One region of the Bradyrhizobium yuanmingense genome, then DNA from elsewhere that is predicted to be linked to it. Evidence: predicted binding sites of a transcription regulator. Region 1 holds the regulator's gene; the other holds the start of a gene.

Region 1 (8,026 bases):
GTACCGGTTCGGTAGGGCACGCCGACGCCGAGATTGATCCCGACCTTGGCGGCGTCCTCCCAGCGCAGGAAGCTCTTGGCGTCGTGCAAGTCCTTGATGATCAGCGGCAGGCCCGCCTTCCAGGTGCGTCCGGGCAGGCCGAAGCCGCGCGGAAATCTGGTGTGGCGGGAGTTGAATTCGAACATGTCCGCGGTGCCGTAATAGCCATCGACGAGCCCCATCTCATGCGAGAGATCAGGATCGTTGTGCCAGAGTTCGATCGCGCCGACATGCGCCTCGTCGTCGCCGCAGAACAGCACCAGCACGGCTTGCAGGAATTCGCCCGCGAACACCGGCACCGCCACGCCGCAGGTGAGGCCGGCCGCAGCGGCCTGATCGGTCCGCTTGAAATAGGAGTTGGCGAATTTCGTGAGGATGACGGGGTGGCCACAGGCCCAGGCCTTGCCGGGAAGTCCCTCGTCATATCCGAAGTGCAGCTCTTCGCTGACGGCTTTGAACGCGGACAGCCCATCGTCGTAGAGGCCGCCGCCGAATTCCAGCCGCATGCGCGTCCGGTCGGGTACCCAAAGTTCAACGACGCGAATGAAGGTCTTCATCGAGCGTGTCCGCCGCCTCAAACCACGACAGCATCGGTCATTTGGCTGCGGAGCGGACGTTCAAAATGCGGGCAGCACGGCCCAAACTTCGTGCGACGACGAGGCGCGGCGGTGGGCTCGCCGATCGAATGTCCTGAAACACAAACTTGCCGGGCTCGCCGGCCTCGGCCGGCGACGGCAATTTCAATCCCGGGCTCGGCCTGTCGGCCGAAGGGCGTCAGCCGATCGGCAGGCGCGTGATCGTGGGCCGCGTGTCGGCGACGATCTGCGGCTTGTGCTCGCGCTCGGGGGCTGCCTGCGTCACCGGCAATTGCAGCACGGTCGCGCGCTGGCCTTCGACGAGCTGCGTCACCAGCACGTATTTGCCGTCGGGGAATTCGATCGCGTCATGATGGCGATCGGGAATGTGCGGGTCGATCTTGCCGAACTTGCCGACGCGAGAGTTCACGGTGCGCGTCCAGATCCAGCGGTTGTCGTAGCGGACATTGTCGGCGAAAGCGAGCTCCGTCCCCGGCAGCAGACAGACCGCGACGGAGGGATCGGCTTCGGAAGCGAAACCGCGCGTCGAGGTGCCGCGGAAGGTTGTCGTGACGATCGTCTCGCCGACTTCGGCGGGGCGCGTCGCGACGGCATGCAGGCTGTAGTCACACATCGGGTGCTCCTCATGCTGGGATAGCGACCCGCGTCTCTTTCGAGGCGCAGGCCTCTATCAGAGTGGAAGCATACAACGCTCTGCTCGGTTATGGGCAAATCTGCGGCTCGCGTCCGCAGCGCGCGATCACATTATCTTTCCCGGATTCGATAGGAACAAACCTCGCGTCCTTGCATTCGGCCGGAGCTATCAGCACTGCCGGCACAACTCTACCGGTGAAGCAGAGCGAGATTGCTGCGCGCCTGCGCGGGCGAATGTCGCGCGGGAAGATGGACCGGACAGCCGGCGCAGAACCAGAGAAACCGTCCAGCCGGAGCGGACAAGTATCCGCTCCGATCCTGGATCGCCGATGCCGATCGAAACGCGCCGCGCGCTTGATGTTTCCCGTATCAGTACTTCCGGTAAAGCCCGATCAGCTTGCCCTGGATCTTCACGCGGTTCGGCGGAAGAATGCGGACCTCGTAGGCGGCATTGGCGGGCTCGAGCGCGATCGAGGCGCCGCGGCGGCGGAAGCGCTTGAGCGTGGCCTCCTCGTCGTCGATCAATGCCACCACGATGTCGCCGGTATTTGCGGTCTCGTTGCGCTGGATCAGCGCCATGTCGCCGTCGAGGATGCCGGCCTCGACCATCGAATCGCCGCGCACTTCGAGCGCGTAGTGCTCGCCCGAGCCGAGCATGTCCGGCGGCACGCTGATGGTATGGCTGCGGGTCTGCAGCGCCTCGATCGGCGTGCCGGCGGCGATGCGGCCCATCACGGGCACCGCGACGGGGCGCTCGCCCTCGTCCGCAGGCGGGCTGGAGCTCGCGCGCACCTTGCCGAGATTGCCCTCGATCACGCTCGGGGTGAAGCCACGGCGATTGCCGGCGGCGGCCTGGAGCTCGGGCAGCTTGATCACCTCGATGGCACGGGCACGGTTGGGCAGGCGGCGAATGAAGCCGCGCTCCTCGAGCGCAGTGATCAGGCGATGGATGCCTGACTTCGAGCGCAGGTCGAGCGCATCCTTCATCTCGTCGAAGGACGGCGGCACGCCGCTTTCCTTCAGACGTTCGCTGATGAACCGCAGAAGCTCGTATTGTTTGCGCGTCAACATCTCGACCAAAGTCCCCCGGTTGATGTCGTTCGATTCCGACACGATGAAGCCGGCACTAAGCCGCTACATCCTCGAAACAAATCATGAACGGACACTATATGTTCGATATGTGTTCCGCAACTGCTTAATTTATGGTGAACGCGGCCAAGCTCGCGGAATGCGTGTGGCTGGGCGGCTCAGACGGGCAGCCGGAGCACCTCGCAAGGCGTGCCGGCCTCGGCCTTCGGCGCGAACGGTGCGCGCACCAGAAGTACCTGTGCCGCAGCGAGATTCGCAAGAAGGGAGGAGTCCTGATGGCTGACCGGAAGGGCGACGCGCGTGCCGTCGTCGCGCTCCTCCAGCCGCGCACGCAGATAGTCCTCGCGCTGGTCGTTGGCGGCGAGATCGCGGCCCAGCACGGCGCGCTCGCGCCGATGATGAATCGCTAAACGGCCCGACAGGGCGCGAATCAAGGGGACCATGAACAGGAAGGCGCACACGTAGGACGACACGGGATTGCCGGGCAGGCCAATCACGCGCATCGCGCCTATCCGACCGTGCATCATCGGCTTGCCCGGCCGGATCGCGATCTTCCAGAACGCCATCGCGATGCCTTCGCCCTTGAGCGCCTGCTGGACCAGGTCGTGGTCGCCGACCGAGGCACCGCCGGTCGTGATCAGGATGTCGGCGCCGCTCTCGCGCGCGCGGCGGATGCCGGCGGACGTCGCCTCCAGTGTATCGGCGGCAATTCCGAGGTCGATGGTCTCGGCGCCCTCGCTGCGGGCGAGCGCATGCAGGGCATAGCCGTTGGAATAGACGATCTGGCCGCGACCAGGCGTGGTGCCCGGCATCACGAGCTCGTCGCCGGTGGCGAGAACGGCAACCCTCGGGCGGCGGATGACGGCGAGATGCGGATGATTCATTCCGGCGGCAAGGGCGAGATCGCGCTCGGTGAGGCGGATTCCCTTGCGCAGCAGCACGTCGCCTTCGCGGAAGTCGACGCCTGCAGGGCGGATGTGCCGGCCGAAAATGGCGGCTTCCTTGATCGTCACATGTTTGCCGTCGGCAGCCGTGTCCTCCTGGATCACGACGGCATCGGCGCCGTCGGGAACGACGCCGCCGGTGAAGATCCGCACGGCTTCGCCGGGGCCGACGCTTCCCGCGAACGGCCGGCCCGCCGCGACCTCGCCGACGACGGTCAACCTCGAATCGTTTGCCGCGTCGGCCGTGCGTACGGCATAGCCGTCCATCGCCGACATCGCCTCCGGCGGCTGCGTGCGCCGCGCCGCGACATCGCGGGCGAGCACACGATGGTAGGCCTCGTCGAGGCAAACCATCTGTTCAGCCAGCGGCTCGACGCCGGCCAGCACCGCGGCAAGCGCGTCAGAAACCGGCATCAGGGCCACGGGCGAACTCCTGCTGAGCACATCAGTCAATGGGCGGCGAGAGTTCTAGCCGAGTGCAGGCGTGAGGCAAAGCAGCACGCGGGATGATTTATCCTGCGTGATCGCGGGGTGGAGGAGGTCGGCTCAACTCCGCCGCGGCATGATGCGGAAGGCGAGACAGACCGGAACGAGGATTGCCATGGCAAGGACGAGAATGACGAGCGCCACGGCCAACATCGTTCAACGCCCCGTCGGATCGCCCGGACTGATGTCCGCGACGTCGGGCGGCTTGGGACCCTGATCCTTGTCCGGCAGCGGGTCCGCCTGGGATTTTAGGTCGGCGGCCTTGCTGATCAGCTTGGCGGAGAGGTCAGAATCCGAGGTGGTTCTGGCGAATTCGAGCAGGAGAGAGGCTTGCTTGGTGAGATAGGTCTTGCCCAGCACGTCGATCAGTCCAATGTAGAAGTCCCAACGGACTCATGAGTCCGAAGGGTGGTATTCCGTTCCCGGAACTCTGTATAAAAATGCACAAAGTGATCAGGTTCCACATTTTCAGCAGTTTTTGTTCCGGCAAGTGAGCGCGCTCCGGGCTTTCCCGCGGCTCAGATCCGCAATGCTTTCAATGCGTTCCCGACATCACGCGGCGAGGTGACATGCACGGCGGTCAACCCGCGCGCCCGCGCTCCCTCGATGTTCTCGGCGAGGTCGTCGAAGAACACGATGCGCTCGGCCGGCACGCCGATCGCCGCCACGACATGGTCGAAGGCCTCGGCATCCGGTTTGCGCAGGCCGATGCTGGAGGACAGATACAGCTCGCGGAAATGGCCGAGCAGACCGGCATATTCCTTCGAGAAATAGTCGACGTGCGGCCGATTGGTGTTGGAGAAGGCATAGAGCGGCATCTGCTTCGCCGCCCGCGGCAACAGCTCGGCGATATCAGGCATCTCGCCGGCGAAAATCGCGTTCCAGCCTTCCAGGAATTGCGCATCCGAGATGCCGATCCCGAGCGAGGACCGCAGCGAGGCGAAATAGTCCCCATCGCTGATCTTGCCCATCTCGTGCAACCGGTAGGCCTCGTCGCGCACATAGCGCGCGATGATGGCCTCGGGCTGGCAGCCGGCATGTCCCGCCCAGCAGGCGATCGCCTTGGAGAAGTCGATGTCGAGCACAACGCGCCCGAGGTCGAACAGCAGCGCATCCGCGCTGCCGGGAGAGAGCGATGTCATTGCGTCCTTTTCACTTCGGTATGGCGCGTCAGTAACGATAGGGCTCGTGGTCGAACAGCGGGAACGCGCTGAACACGCTGGGCGCGTTGGTGGCGGCCGCCGGATGCAGGCAGGATTTGTCGAGCTCGGCGAATGAGGTGGCGCCCAGGAGGCCGAGGCAGCGCAGCACCTCGTCTTCGAGCAACTCCAGCATCCGCGCGACGCCGGCTTCGCCGGCTGCCGCCAGCGCCCAGCATTGCAGCCGGCCGATGCCGACGAGGTCGGCGCCCGCCGCGATCGCCTTGACGATGTCGGTGCCGCGGCAAAAGCCGCCGTCGACCATGATCCTGGCGCGGCCCTTCACGGCGTCGACGATCTCCGGCAGCACGTGCATGGCGCCGCGGCCGTGGTCGAGCTGGCGCCCGCCATGGTTGGAGACGTAGATCCACTCGACGCCGTGATCGAGCGCGATCTGCGCATCCTCGGCCGTGGCGATACCCTTGAGGATCAGCGGAATTTTGAACGTGTCCTTGATCATCTTCACGGTCCGCCACTCCAGGCCCTTCTGGAAATCGCCGCCGGTGGCGCGCAGGCGGCTCTCGCGAACGTAGCGCTTGGCGATGTCACGTTCACGACGGCTGTAATGGGCGGTGTCGACGGTCAGGCAGAAGGCGGCATAGGCGTTCTTCTCGGCCCGGTCGACCACGTCGGCGACGAAGGCATCGTCGCCGCGGACATAGAGTTGATAGAGACGCAGTGCATCGGGGGCAGCCTCGGCGGTCGTCTCGAGGCCGGGCTCGGACACCGAGCTCAGCATGTGCGCCGCGCCGAACCTGCCCGCAGCGCGCGCGACGCTCGCCGCGCCATCCGGATCGAAGATCTCGAGTGCGCCGACGGGAGCCAGCACCACCGGCAGACGCAGCTTGCGGCCGAACTGCTCGACGCTGCCATCGATCCTGCGCACGTCGCGCAGCACGCGCGGGCGGAAGGCGATCTCGTCGAGCGCCATGCGGTTGCGCCGCATCGTGGTCTCGGTCTCGGCGGCGCCGATGATGTAGTCCCAGGCATTCTGGTTGAGGTTGGCGCGCGCCTTCCGGATGAACTCGTGCAGGTTCTGGAACGGCTCGTCGCTGGCGCCGAGCTCGACGTTCCGTTCCGGCCGGATGCGGGGCGCTTCATTCATTGTTGTCCTCCCGAGAATTTGAAGTCTTGTCGCCATCGCCTATCGCGTCCGGTCCTCCAAAACCATCCTAAAATCGCATAGCTGCGAGGCGTAGGCGGCCCGGACCGTGTCGTGTTGCTTCGAAACAGTTTCGGAACGTTGCCAAAAGTTTAGGCCAAGGCGAAGGGATTTCTTCGGTGTACCCGCCAGCGCGGCATCCCGGCCTTGAAGAAACCAGAATGGTATTGTGAGAGATGGACTGGATCGCCATTTGCATGGCGTCTCCCAGCCTCAAGAGAAACGCCAAGCACAAAAGGCACCTTCATGCGGAAAACCCTGCTGTTCCCCCTGGGCGCGCTCACGGGAGCGTGCCTGACCCTTCTGGTAGCCAGCCCGCAGGGCGGCGTATGGGCAGCGCGGGCGGCAGTGAGTGCGGGTGATGCTTATTCCCAGCTCAATCTGTTCGGCGCGGTGTTCGAGCGGGTCAAGGCCAGCTATGTCGAGAAGCCGGACAATGCCAAGCTGATCGAGGGGGCGATCACCGGCATGGTGACCTCGCTCGACCCGCATTCGCGCTACATGAACGCCAAGGCCTGGACCGAGATGCAAGAGACCACCTCCGGCGAGTTCGGCGGGCTCGGCATCGAGGTCACGATGGAGGATGGCCTCGTCAAGGTCGTCTCGCCGATCGACGACACGCCGGCTTCGAAGGCCGGCATCATGTCCGGCGACCTCATCGGCAAGATCGACGGCGAGGCCGTGCAGGGCATGACGCTCGAGCAGGCGGTCAACAAGATGAAGGGACCGGTCGACACCAAGACCAAGCTGACCATCATCCGCAAGGGTGCGGATGCGCCGCTCGAGGTTGCGATCACGCGCGAGATCATCCATGTGCGTCCGGTGCGCTTCCGCGTCGAGAACGGCGACATCGGCTATATCCGCATCACCTCGTTCAACGAGCAGACCGCCGACGGCCTGAAGAAGGCGATCGCCTCGGTCTCCAAGCAGGTCCCGCCGGAGAAGCTCGCCGGCTACGTGGTTGATCTGCGCAACAATCCGGGCGGCCTGCTCGACCAGGCCGTGTCGGTGTCGAGCGCCTTCTTGCAGCGCGGCGAGGTCGTTTCGACCCGCGGCCGCAGTCCGGAAGAAACCCAGCGCTTCACCGCTCATGGCGGCGACCTCACCAAAGGCAAGCCGATCGTGGTGCTGATCAACGGCGGCTCGGCCTCGGCCTCGGAGATCGTTGCCGGTGCGCTGCACGACCACAAGCGCGCGACGTTGATCGGCACGCGATCGTTTGGTAAGGGCTCGGTGCAGACCATCATTCCGCTCGGCTCCGGCAATGGCGCGCTGGCGCTGACCACGGCGCGCTACTACACGCCGTCGGGCCGCTCGATCCAGGCCCAAGGCATCGCGCCCGACATCGAGATCCTCCAGGACGTGCCGCCCGAGCTGAAGGGGCGGATGGACACCATGGCGGAATCCCAGATGCGCGGGCATCTGTCGGCCGACGGCACCGAGCAGACCGGATCGCAGTCCTACGTTCCGCCGGAAGAGAAGGACGATAAGGCTCTGCACGCAGCCTACGACTTCCTCCACGGCGTTACGGCAAATGCCGTCGCTGCCAAGCGCGCGACGAAGGCTGCAGTGCCGAACTAGATCTTACGACGTTCCGGATCATGTTTCGCCCGGGAGCGGAGGACCGCTTCCGGGCGATTTCGTTTCCAGCGCCGTTTCGACCTAACCGACCTCGCGGCGGCGGCTCTCGCTGCCTTCGCGCCGGGCGCGCCGGCTGCGGTGCAGCGCGAACAGCTCCAGCATCTTGTCGGCGGGCTTGGCGGCGCTGAACAAATAGCCCTGCATCTCGGAGCAGCCGAGCGTACGCAACAGGCGCTGCTGCTCCTCGGTCTCGACACCCTCGGCCGTCGTGGTCATGCGGCGGGCGGCCGCCAGGTT
Region 2 (8,026 bases), 2.7 Mb from region 1:
GACGTCGGGCTCGCCCTTTCCGTCCTCCGTGCCCGCCCAGGTCCAGATGCCGATGCCGGCATCGCAATGCGTCGCCGCGTCCTGCATCGACAGCCATTGCGGCGCCGGCTGCTTGCCGGCGACGATTACGTTGATGCGGTTATAGGTGCGCAGGCAGTGGTCGGCGATCCAGAGCAGCGTGTTGGCATCCGGCGGGAAGTAGATGCGGACGATGTCGGCCTTCTTGTTGGCGACGAGATCGACGAAACCGGGGTCCTGATGGCTGAAGCCGTTATGGTCCTGGCGCCAGACATGCGAGGTCAGCAGATAATTGAGCGAGGCGATCGGACGCCGCCACGGCAGCTCCCGCGTCACCTTCAGCCATTTGGCGTGCTGGTTGAACATGGAATCCACGATGTGGATGAAGGCCTCGTAGCAGGAGAAGAAGCCGTGCCGTCCGGTGAGCAGATAGCCCTCCAGCCAGCCCTGGCAGAGATGCTCGCTCAGCACCTCCATGACGCGGCCGTCCTGGGCGAGGTGCACGTCGTAAGGCTCGGTGGGCTCCATCCAGACGCGTTCGGTGGCTTCGAACACGGCGTCGAGCCGGTTCGATGCCGTCTCGTCCGGGCCCATGATGCGGAAGTTGCGCTCCTTCGCGTTGAGGCGGATGACATCGCGCAGGAATTTGCCGAGCTCGCGCGTCGCTTCCGCAACGACTTCGCCGGGCTGCGTCACCTCGATCGCGAAGCTGCGGAAGTCGGGCAGCTTCAGCTCCTTCTTCAGCACGCCGCCATTGGCATGCGGATTGGCGCCCATGCGCCTGATGCCTTCGGGCGCAAGCGCCTGAAGCTCGGCAACGAGCGCGCCGTTGCCATCGAACAGCTTTTCCGGCTCGTAACTGCGCATCCAGTCTTCGAGCACCTTGAGATGCTCCGGGTTCTCGCGGCAGCCTGCGACTGGCACCTGATGCGCGCGCCAGACCTCCACCTTCTTGCCGTCGACCTCCTTCGGGCCGGTCCAGCCCTTGGGGCTGCGCAGCACGATCATCGGCCAGCGCGGCCGCTCGACGGTTGTGCGGCCGTCGCGGGCATGTTGCTGGATCGAGCGGATGCTGGCGAATGCAACGTCGAGCGCATCGGCCATGGCCTGGTGCATCAATTTGGGATCGTCGCCGCTGACGAACAGCGGCTCGTGGCCGAACCCGCGGAAGAGGTCGCGGATCTCCGCGTCCTGCATCCGTCCGAGCACGGTGGGGCCCGCGATCTTGTAGCCGTTGAGATGCAGGATCGGCAGCACCGCCCCGTCATGGGCAGGGTTCAGGAACTTGTTCGAGTGCCAGGACGCAGCGAGCGGGCCGGTCTCGGCCTCGCCGTCGCCGACCACGCAGGCGACAATCAAATCCGGGTTGTCGAATGCGGCGCCATAGGCGTGCACCAGCGCATAGCCGAGCTCGCCGCCTTCGTGGATGGAGCCCGGCGTTTCCGGCGCGGCGTGGCTCGGGATGCCGCCGGGGAAGGAGAACTGCCTGAACAGCTTGCGCAATCCGTCCGCATCGCGCGCAATATCGGGATAGATCTCGCTGTAGCTGCCTTCGAGATAAGTGTTGGCGACCATGCCCGGACCGCCATGGCCGGGACCGCAGACATAGATCACGCTGACATCGAGCGCCCGGATGACGCGGTTGAGATGGGCATAGATGAAGTTCAGCCCCGGCGTCGTGCCCCAATGTCCGAGCAGACGCGGCTTGATGTGCTCGGGCCGCAGCGGCTCGCGCAGCAGCGGATTGTCGAGCAGGTAGATTTGCCCGACCGAAAGGTAGTTGGCGGCGCGCCAATAGCGATCGAGCAGATCGAGGTCGCTGCTCGCTTCGGCCGTTTTTTGTTGGATTGTCATGTTCCTGCCGACCTTCACTTCGCGATCGTCACCAACCCGGTTCCGGGGCGATCGATCCGTCGGTCATGAAACGGGATGGTCGTGACGGCCGTGTTGCGTGAGGTCAAAGGCAGGCGCGCGAAGTTTGGGCAGCTCTACTGTGCATGGGGTTGTTTTTCACGTTTTTGGTTTGTGTTCTTGATTTGTTCCTATGTCGTGCTATCTTGGCTGCATGAGTCCAGCATCCTCTCATGCTCTCAAGCACCCGCCGGTCACGGCGCCCTCCGAGCCGGCGGGTGCGCCTTCAGATTTCCCCGAGCTTGGCGTCGCCATCGACCGCGCGCGACGGCGAGGGCGGGGCGCGCAGTCCAACGCCAGCGGCCGTTACGAGGCCGAGGCGCGCGTCGCTTTCGACGACGGCTGGCAGAGCCTCGACGAGCTGCCGCCGTTCAAGACGAGTGTCGCCATCGACACCTCACGCAAGGTGATCACCCGCAACGATTCCCCCGACATCGGTTTCGACCGCTCGATCAATCCCTATCGCGGCTGCGAGCACGGCTGCGTCTATTGCTTCGCGCGGCCGACCCACGCCTATCTCGGCCTGTCGCCGGGGCTCGACTTCGAGTCAAAACTGTTCGTGAAGCCCGAGGCGCCTTCGCTGCTCGAGAAGGAGCTTGCGGCTCCCGGCTACGAGCCGCGGATGATCGCGATCGGCACCAACACCGATCCCTACCAGCCGATCGAGCGCGAGCGCAAAATCATGCGCGGCATTTTGGAAGTGCTGGAGCGCGCAGGGCATCCCGTCGGCATCGTCACCAAGTCGGCGCTGGTGCTGCGCGACATCGACATTCTCCAGCGGATGGCCAAGCGCAACCTCGCCAAGGTCGCGATCTCGGTCACGTCGCTCGATCCGAAGCTGGCGCGCACGATGGAGCCGCGGGCCTCGACGCCGCCGAAACGGCTGGAGGCGCTGAAGCAGCTCTCGGACGCCGGCATTCCCACCACGGTGATGGTCGCGCCCGTGATCCCTGCGCTGAACGATTCCGAGATCGAGCGCATCCTCGACGCCGCCGCCCATGCCGGGGTCAAGGAAGCTGCCTATGTGCTGCTGCGGCTGCCGCTGGAGGTGCGCGATCTCTTCCGCGAATGGCTGATGGCGAACTATCCGGACCGCTATCGTCACGTCTTCACCCTGATCCGAGACATGCGCGGCGGGCGCGACTACGACGCCAAATGGGGCGAGCGGATGAAGGGCACCGGACCGATGGCCTGGACCATCGGCCGCCGCTTCGAGATCGCCTGCGAGCGACTCGGCCTCAACAAGCGGCGCTCCAAGCTGACCATTGATCACTTTGCGCGGCCGAAGCGGAACGGTGATCAGCTCAGCCTGTTTTGAGCGGACACGTGCAAGAGGTGTCGCATGCTCAAGGAACTCGCTGTGCCGATGCCGCGGCTGACCGTCATCACGCTCGGTGTGAACGACATCCGCGCCAGCATCGCCTTCTACGACGCGCTCGGTTTCTCGCGCCGGCTGAAGGAGACCGGCGAGGCGGTTGCGTTCTACGACACCGGCGGTCCGGTGCTCGCGCTTTATCACTGGGATCGGCTCGCCGCAGACGCGTCCTTGGAGGACCAGCCGAGGCCCACGATCTTTCGCGGCATGACGCTCGCCTGGAATTGCGCGACCCGCAAGGAGGTCGACGAGGTGCTGGCCTTCGCCGTCGAGAAGGGGGCCACCTTGCTGAAGGCGGCGCACGCGACCGATTACGGCGGCTATTGCGGCTATTTTGCCGATCCCGATGCACATGTCTGGGAAGTCGTGGTCGCACCCGGCATCGAGGTGGGCGAGGACCGGCGGGTGCATCTGGCGGAGTAGCGCGGGCGGCCTGAATAACGGGAATATCGTGGGTTCCCGGTTGCGCTGGCGAAGCCCCCTGGCGCACGATCCCGGTCATGATTCGGGACCCCTCCGCCAAGACCCCAGCCAAAGCCGCGCCGAAGAAAAAGGCCGCGCCGAAGGCTGTGCCCGCCAAGGCGGCAAAGATATCTGCGGCCGATGCTGCGAAGGTCCCTGCCGGTAGGAAAGGCATCATTGCCGTTGCTGCCCCCAGCTTCCGCCGCGAGCGCGTGCTGATCAAGCGCGGCGTCTGGCCGGTCGCGGGCTGCGACGAGGCTGGCCGCGGCCCGCTCGCAGGCCCCGTGGTGGCCGCCGCGGTGATTCTCGATCCCGACCGGATTCCCCGCGGCATCGACGATTCCAAGCGCCTGACCGCCGAGGAGCGCGAAAAGCTGTTCGACAAGATCTGCGCCACCGCGCAGGTCTCGGTCGCCGTCGCCTCGCCGGCGCGAATCGACCGCGACAACATCCTGCGCGCCTCGCTGTGGGCGCTGAAGCGCGCCGTGGTGGCCCTGCCCGAGGCGCCCAGGCACGTCTTCGTCGACGGCCGCGACCGGCTCGACACCGCATGCGACTGCGAGGCCGTGATCGGCGGCGACGGTATCGTGCTCTCGATCGCCGCGGCCTCCATCGTCGCCAAGGTCACCCGGGATCGCTTGATGTGCGCACTGGCGCAGGACTGCCCGGGCTACGGCTTCGAGCAGCACAAGGGCTATGCCGTCCCCGAGCATCTCGACGCGCTTGATCGCCTCGGCCCTTCCATCCACCACCGCAGCTTCTTCGCCCCCGTCGCCGCCGCCCGCGCCAAGCACATGCCCTGGACCGTCGAGCCGGTGCAGGACCTGTTCTCGGTGACTGAGGTCGAGGTGCAGGTCGAGGCGAGCGTCGAGATCGACGCTTCCGTAAATCTCTAGCGATCCTCCTACAGCTTTCCCATCCGTCATGGCCGGGCTTGACCCGGCCACCCACGTCTTACCAGCGGCACGAAGAACGTGGATGCCCGGGACAAGCCCGGGCATGACGAACTGCGGCGGTTGCCACAACCCGTGGCGCCCTTTATCAAAACAGACGTGAGCGAATAGGGCCGGCTGGACGGGTTGGCTGCACCTTCGGACGTTGCATGCGGTTTACCTCCCTGGTCATCGAGCTCATTCGCGCCCGGCCGCGGCTGATCGTTTGGATTGCGGTGCTGCTGCAGGCCGCGATGTGGCTGTTCGTGGCGCTGGTGTTCTACCGCAGCCCGCCCGGCACTCTCGCGACCCTTCTGGCCTTCGGCAGGGAATACCAGGTCGGCACCGATCTCGGCCCGCCGCTTGCCATCTGGCTCGCCGACATCGCCTATCGCGCCGCCGGCGGCCACATGCTCGGCGTCTATGTGCTCGCCCAGCTCTGTGAGATCGCGACCTTCATCGCGCTCTATCATCTCTCCCGTGCCGTGGTCGGCTCGCAGCAGGCGGTGCTTGCCGTGCTCCTCACCATGACGGTGCTGGCCTTCTCCTCCTCGGCGCTGGACTTCGGCCCGCTGATCCTGGCGCGGCCGCTCTGGGCGCTCTTGCTGCTGCACTCCTGGCAGATCATCGGCCAGCGCCGCGGTAATGCCTGGTTCGCCTGGTCGATCGAAGCCGGCCTCCTGCTGCTGACGACGCCCGCCGCGATCTTCCTGCTGCTGCTGATCGTCGTCTTCGCGGTTACGACCGCCGGCGGCCGCCGGACGCTGCGCGGGCTCGATCCGCTGTTCGCGCTAATCGTCGTCGCCGTGCTGGCGCTGCCCTATGCGGTCTTTCTGATGCGGGCCGAGACGCTGGCGCTGCCGGCCTTGCCGCCAGTCGCCGAGCTCAACGACCGCGCGCTGCATGCGGTCTGGCTGCTCGGCGGCCTCGTGCTCGGGGCGGCGGCGATCCCGGCGCTGACCTTTCTCAACACCGGAATGTTCGCCGGCAAGGGCGAGGAGCCGCCGATCATCTACCGCCCGCCGGTCGAGCCGCTTGCGCGCAACTTCGTCTATTTCTTCGCGTTCGCTCTGCCGCTCGGCGCAGTGCTGATCTCCGGCCTGCTGGGGCTCGATTCCGTCGTCGGCGGCCCCGGCGTCGTGTTGATCATGTCGGGGCTTGCCGTGGTCGTCGCGGCCGGCGATCTCATCGCGATGCGCCGCGCGCGCATGCTCCGCATGGTCTGGGCCGCCGCCGTTGCCGCGCCCGCCGCCGGCGTGGTGCTTGCCGTCCTGTTCCTGCCCTGGACGGGCACTAGCGAAATTGCGACCTCGATGCCGGCGCGCGCGATCTCGGACTTCTTCGACGAGAGCTTCGCCCGCCGCACCAACCATCGCCTGCGCGCCGTCGCCGGCGAGACCCAGCTCGCTAGCCTGATCGCGCTGCATTCCGGCCGGCCGCATTTGTTCATCGACGCCGCCCCCGCGCGGACGCCGTGGATGAGCCAGACCAAGTTCAGCGAGACCGGCGGCGTCGTTGTCTGGCGCGCCTCCGATACCGCGGGCACGCCGCCGCCGGAGATCCTCAAGCGCTTTCCCGGCATCGTGCCGGAAGTCCCGCGCGCCTTCGAATGGCTGGTGACCGGCCGCCAGCAGCTGTTACGCATCGGCTGGGCCATCGTGCGGCCGAAGGGGACGTAGGTCGGTGTCATTCCGGGGCGCGGCGAAGCCGCGAGCCCGGAATCCATTCATCCACCAACTCTGCCGCTCGATGGATTCCGGGCTCTCGCTTCGCGAGCCCCGGAATGACGGCGTGGGTGTCGTTACACCGCGCCCTGCGCCAGCACCTTCGCGATCGCCCGCAGATCCTGCCAGGCCAGCCGCTTGTAGGCCGGCGAGCGCAAGAGGTAGGCCGGGTGAAACGTCGGCAGCGCGCGGATCACCCGCTGGCCGGTGTCGTAGTCGAACCAGCGCCCGCGCGTGCGCATGATGCCTTCGCGCGTCGAGAGCAGCGTCTGTGTCGAGGGATTGCCGAGCGTCACCAGCACGTCCGGGTTCACCAGCTCGATCTGGCGCTGGATGAAGGGCAGACAGATTTGCGTCTCCTGCGGCGTCGGCGTGCGGTTGCCGGGCGGCCGCCAGGGAATGACGTTGGCGATGTAGGCGGTGGTGCGGTTGAGGCCGATGGCCCCTAACATCAGATCGAGCAGCTTGCCGCTGCGCCCGACGAAGGGCAGTCCCTCGATGTCCTCGTCGCGGCCCGGCGCCTCGCCGACGAACATGATGCGCGCCTGCGGGTTGCCGTCGGCGAACACGAGCCGCGTCGCGGTGTGCTTCAACGCGCAGCCCTCGAAATTTTGCATCAGCTCGCGCAGCGCCTCCAGGGTCGGCGCTGTGCGCGCGGCTTCGCGTGCCGAGGCGATGGCGACGTCCGGTGCAGGCGCGGCTTCGCCGCGCATGACCGCTGGCGCGGCGACCGGCCGCGGCGCTTCGGCTGGCGGGGCCGCGCGCGGGCTGGGTGGCGGCGCATCGATTTCCGCCAGGCGGTCTATCGGTTCCTCCGCGAGCGTGCAGTCGACACCGGCCTCCAGATAGAAGGCGAGCAGCTCTCGGACGGTGGGTGCGGGTTCGGGGATCATGGCAAAGTCTGACTTTTATATCACCTTGGGCGGCCTTGCATCCCGGCGGAACGCGATTCCGAGGTTGTCCTACCCGGAAAAATCGGAAACAAGAGGGCGCAAACGACCAAGGACCGTCTCAAGGGCTGAGATCAGATGAGCACCGAAGAACTTCCCCCGCGCGAATCCATGGAATTCGACGTCGTCATCGTCGGCGCCGGCCCGTCGGGTCTGTCGGCCGCGATCCGGCTCAAGCAGCTCAACGCCGAGCTCAACGTCGTCGTGGTGGAGAAGGGCTCCGAGGTTGGTGCGCACATCCTCTCGGGCGCCGTGATCGATCCCGCGGGCCTCGACAAGCTGATCCCGGACTGGCGCGAGGATGCCGACTGCCCGCTGAAGACGCAGGTCAAGGACGACCGCTTCTACTGGATGACCGGCGGCGGCGCGATCAAGCTGCCGAATTTCATGATGCCGCCGCTGATGAACAATCATCACTGCTACATCGGCTCGCTCGGCAATGTCTGCCGCTGGCTGGCGCGCAAGGCCGAGGCGCTTGGCGTCGAGATCTATCCGGGCTTTGCGGCGGCCGAGGTGCTCTATGACGAGGAGGGCAAGGTCAAGGGCATCGCCACCGGCGACATGGGCATCGGCCGCGACGGCAAGCCGAAGGATTCCTTCACCCGCGGCATGGAATTGCTCGGCAAGTACACGCTGTTCGCCGAAGGCGCCCGC

The links. The regulator LexA, encoded in region 1, represses DNA repair genes until DNA is damaged. The targets are predictions, from matches to a motif close to TGTTCNNNNTGTGTTCNG.
Region 2: the regulator LexA is predicted to act here: its motif matches at 2,045-2,062, upstream of N2605_RS05790 (PA0069 family radical SAM protein).

The regions. Positions count from the first base shown of each region.
Region 1 covers NZ_CP104173.1:3,882,221-3,890,246, reverse strand. The annotation lists gene N2605_RS18280 (GAF domain-containing protein) at 1-596, opposite strand, end outside; gene N2605_RS18275 (hypothetical protein) at 814-1,248, opposite strand; gene lexA (transcriptional repressor LexA) at 1,638-2,339, opposite strand; gene N2605_RS18265 (molybdopterin molybdotransferase MoeA) at 2,516-3,724, opposite strand; gene N2605_RS18260 (hypothetical protein) at 3,944-4,147, opposite strand; gene N2605_RS18255 (HAD family hydrolase) at 4,306-4,929, opposite strand; gene N2605_RS18250 (alpha-hydroxy acid oxidase) at 4,958-6,091, opposite strand; gene N2605_RS18245 (S41 family peptidase) at 6,395-7,729, shown strand; gene N2605_RS18240 (bifunctional diguanylate cyclase/phosphodiesterase) at 7,811-8,026, opposite strand, start outside.
Region 2 covers NZ_CP104173.1:1,229,175-1,237,200, forward strand. The annotation lists gene N2605_RS05785 (phosphoketolase family protein) at 1-1,872, opposite strand, end outside; gene N2605_RS05790 (PA0069 family radical SAM protein) at 2,084-3,247, shown strand; gene N2605_RS05795 (VOC family protein) at 3,272-3,727, shown strand; gene N2605_RS05800 (ribonuclease HII) at 3,805-4,662, shown strand; gene N2605_RS05805 (glycosyltransferase family 39 protein) at 4,869-6,377, shown strand; gene N2605_RS05810 (uracil-DNA glycosylase) at 6,500-7,315, opposite strand; gene N2605_RS05815 (electron transfer flavoprotein-ubiquinone oxidoreductase) at 7,451-8,026, shown strand, end outside.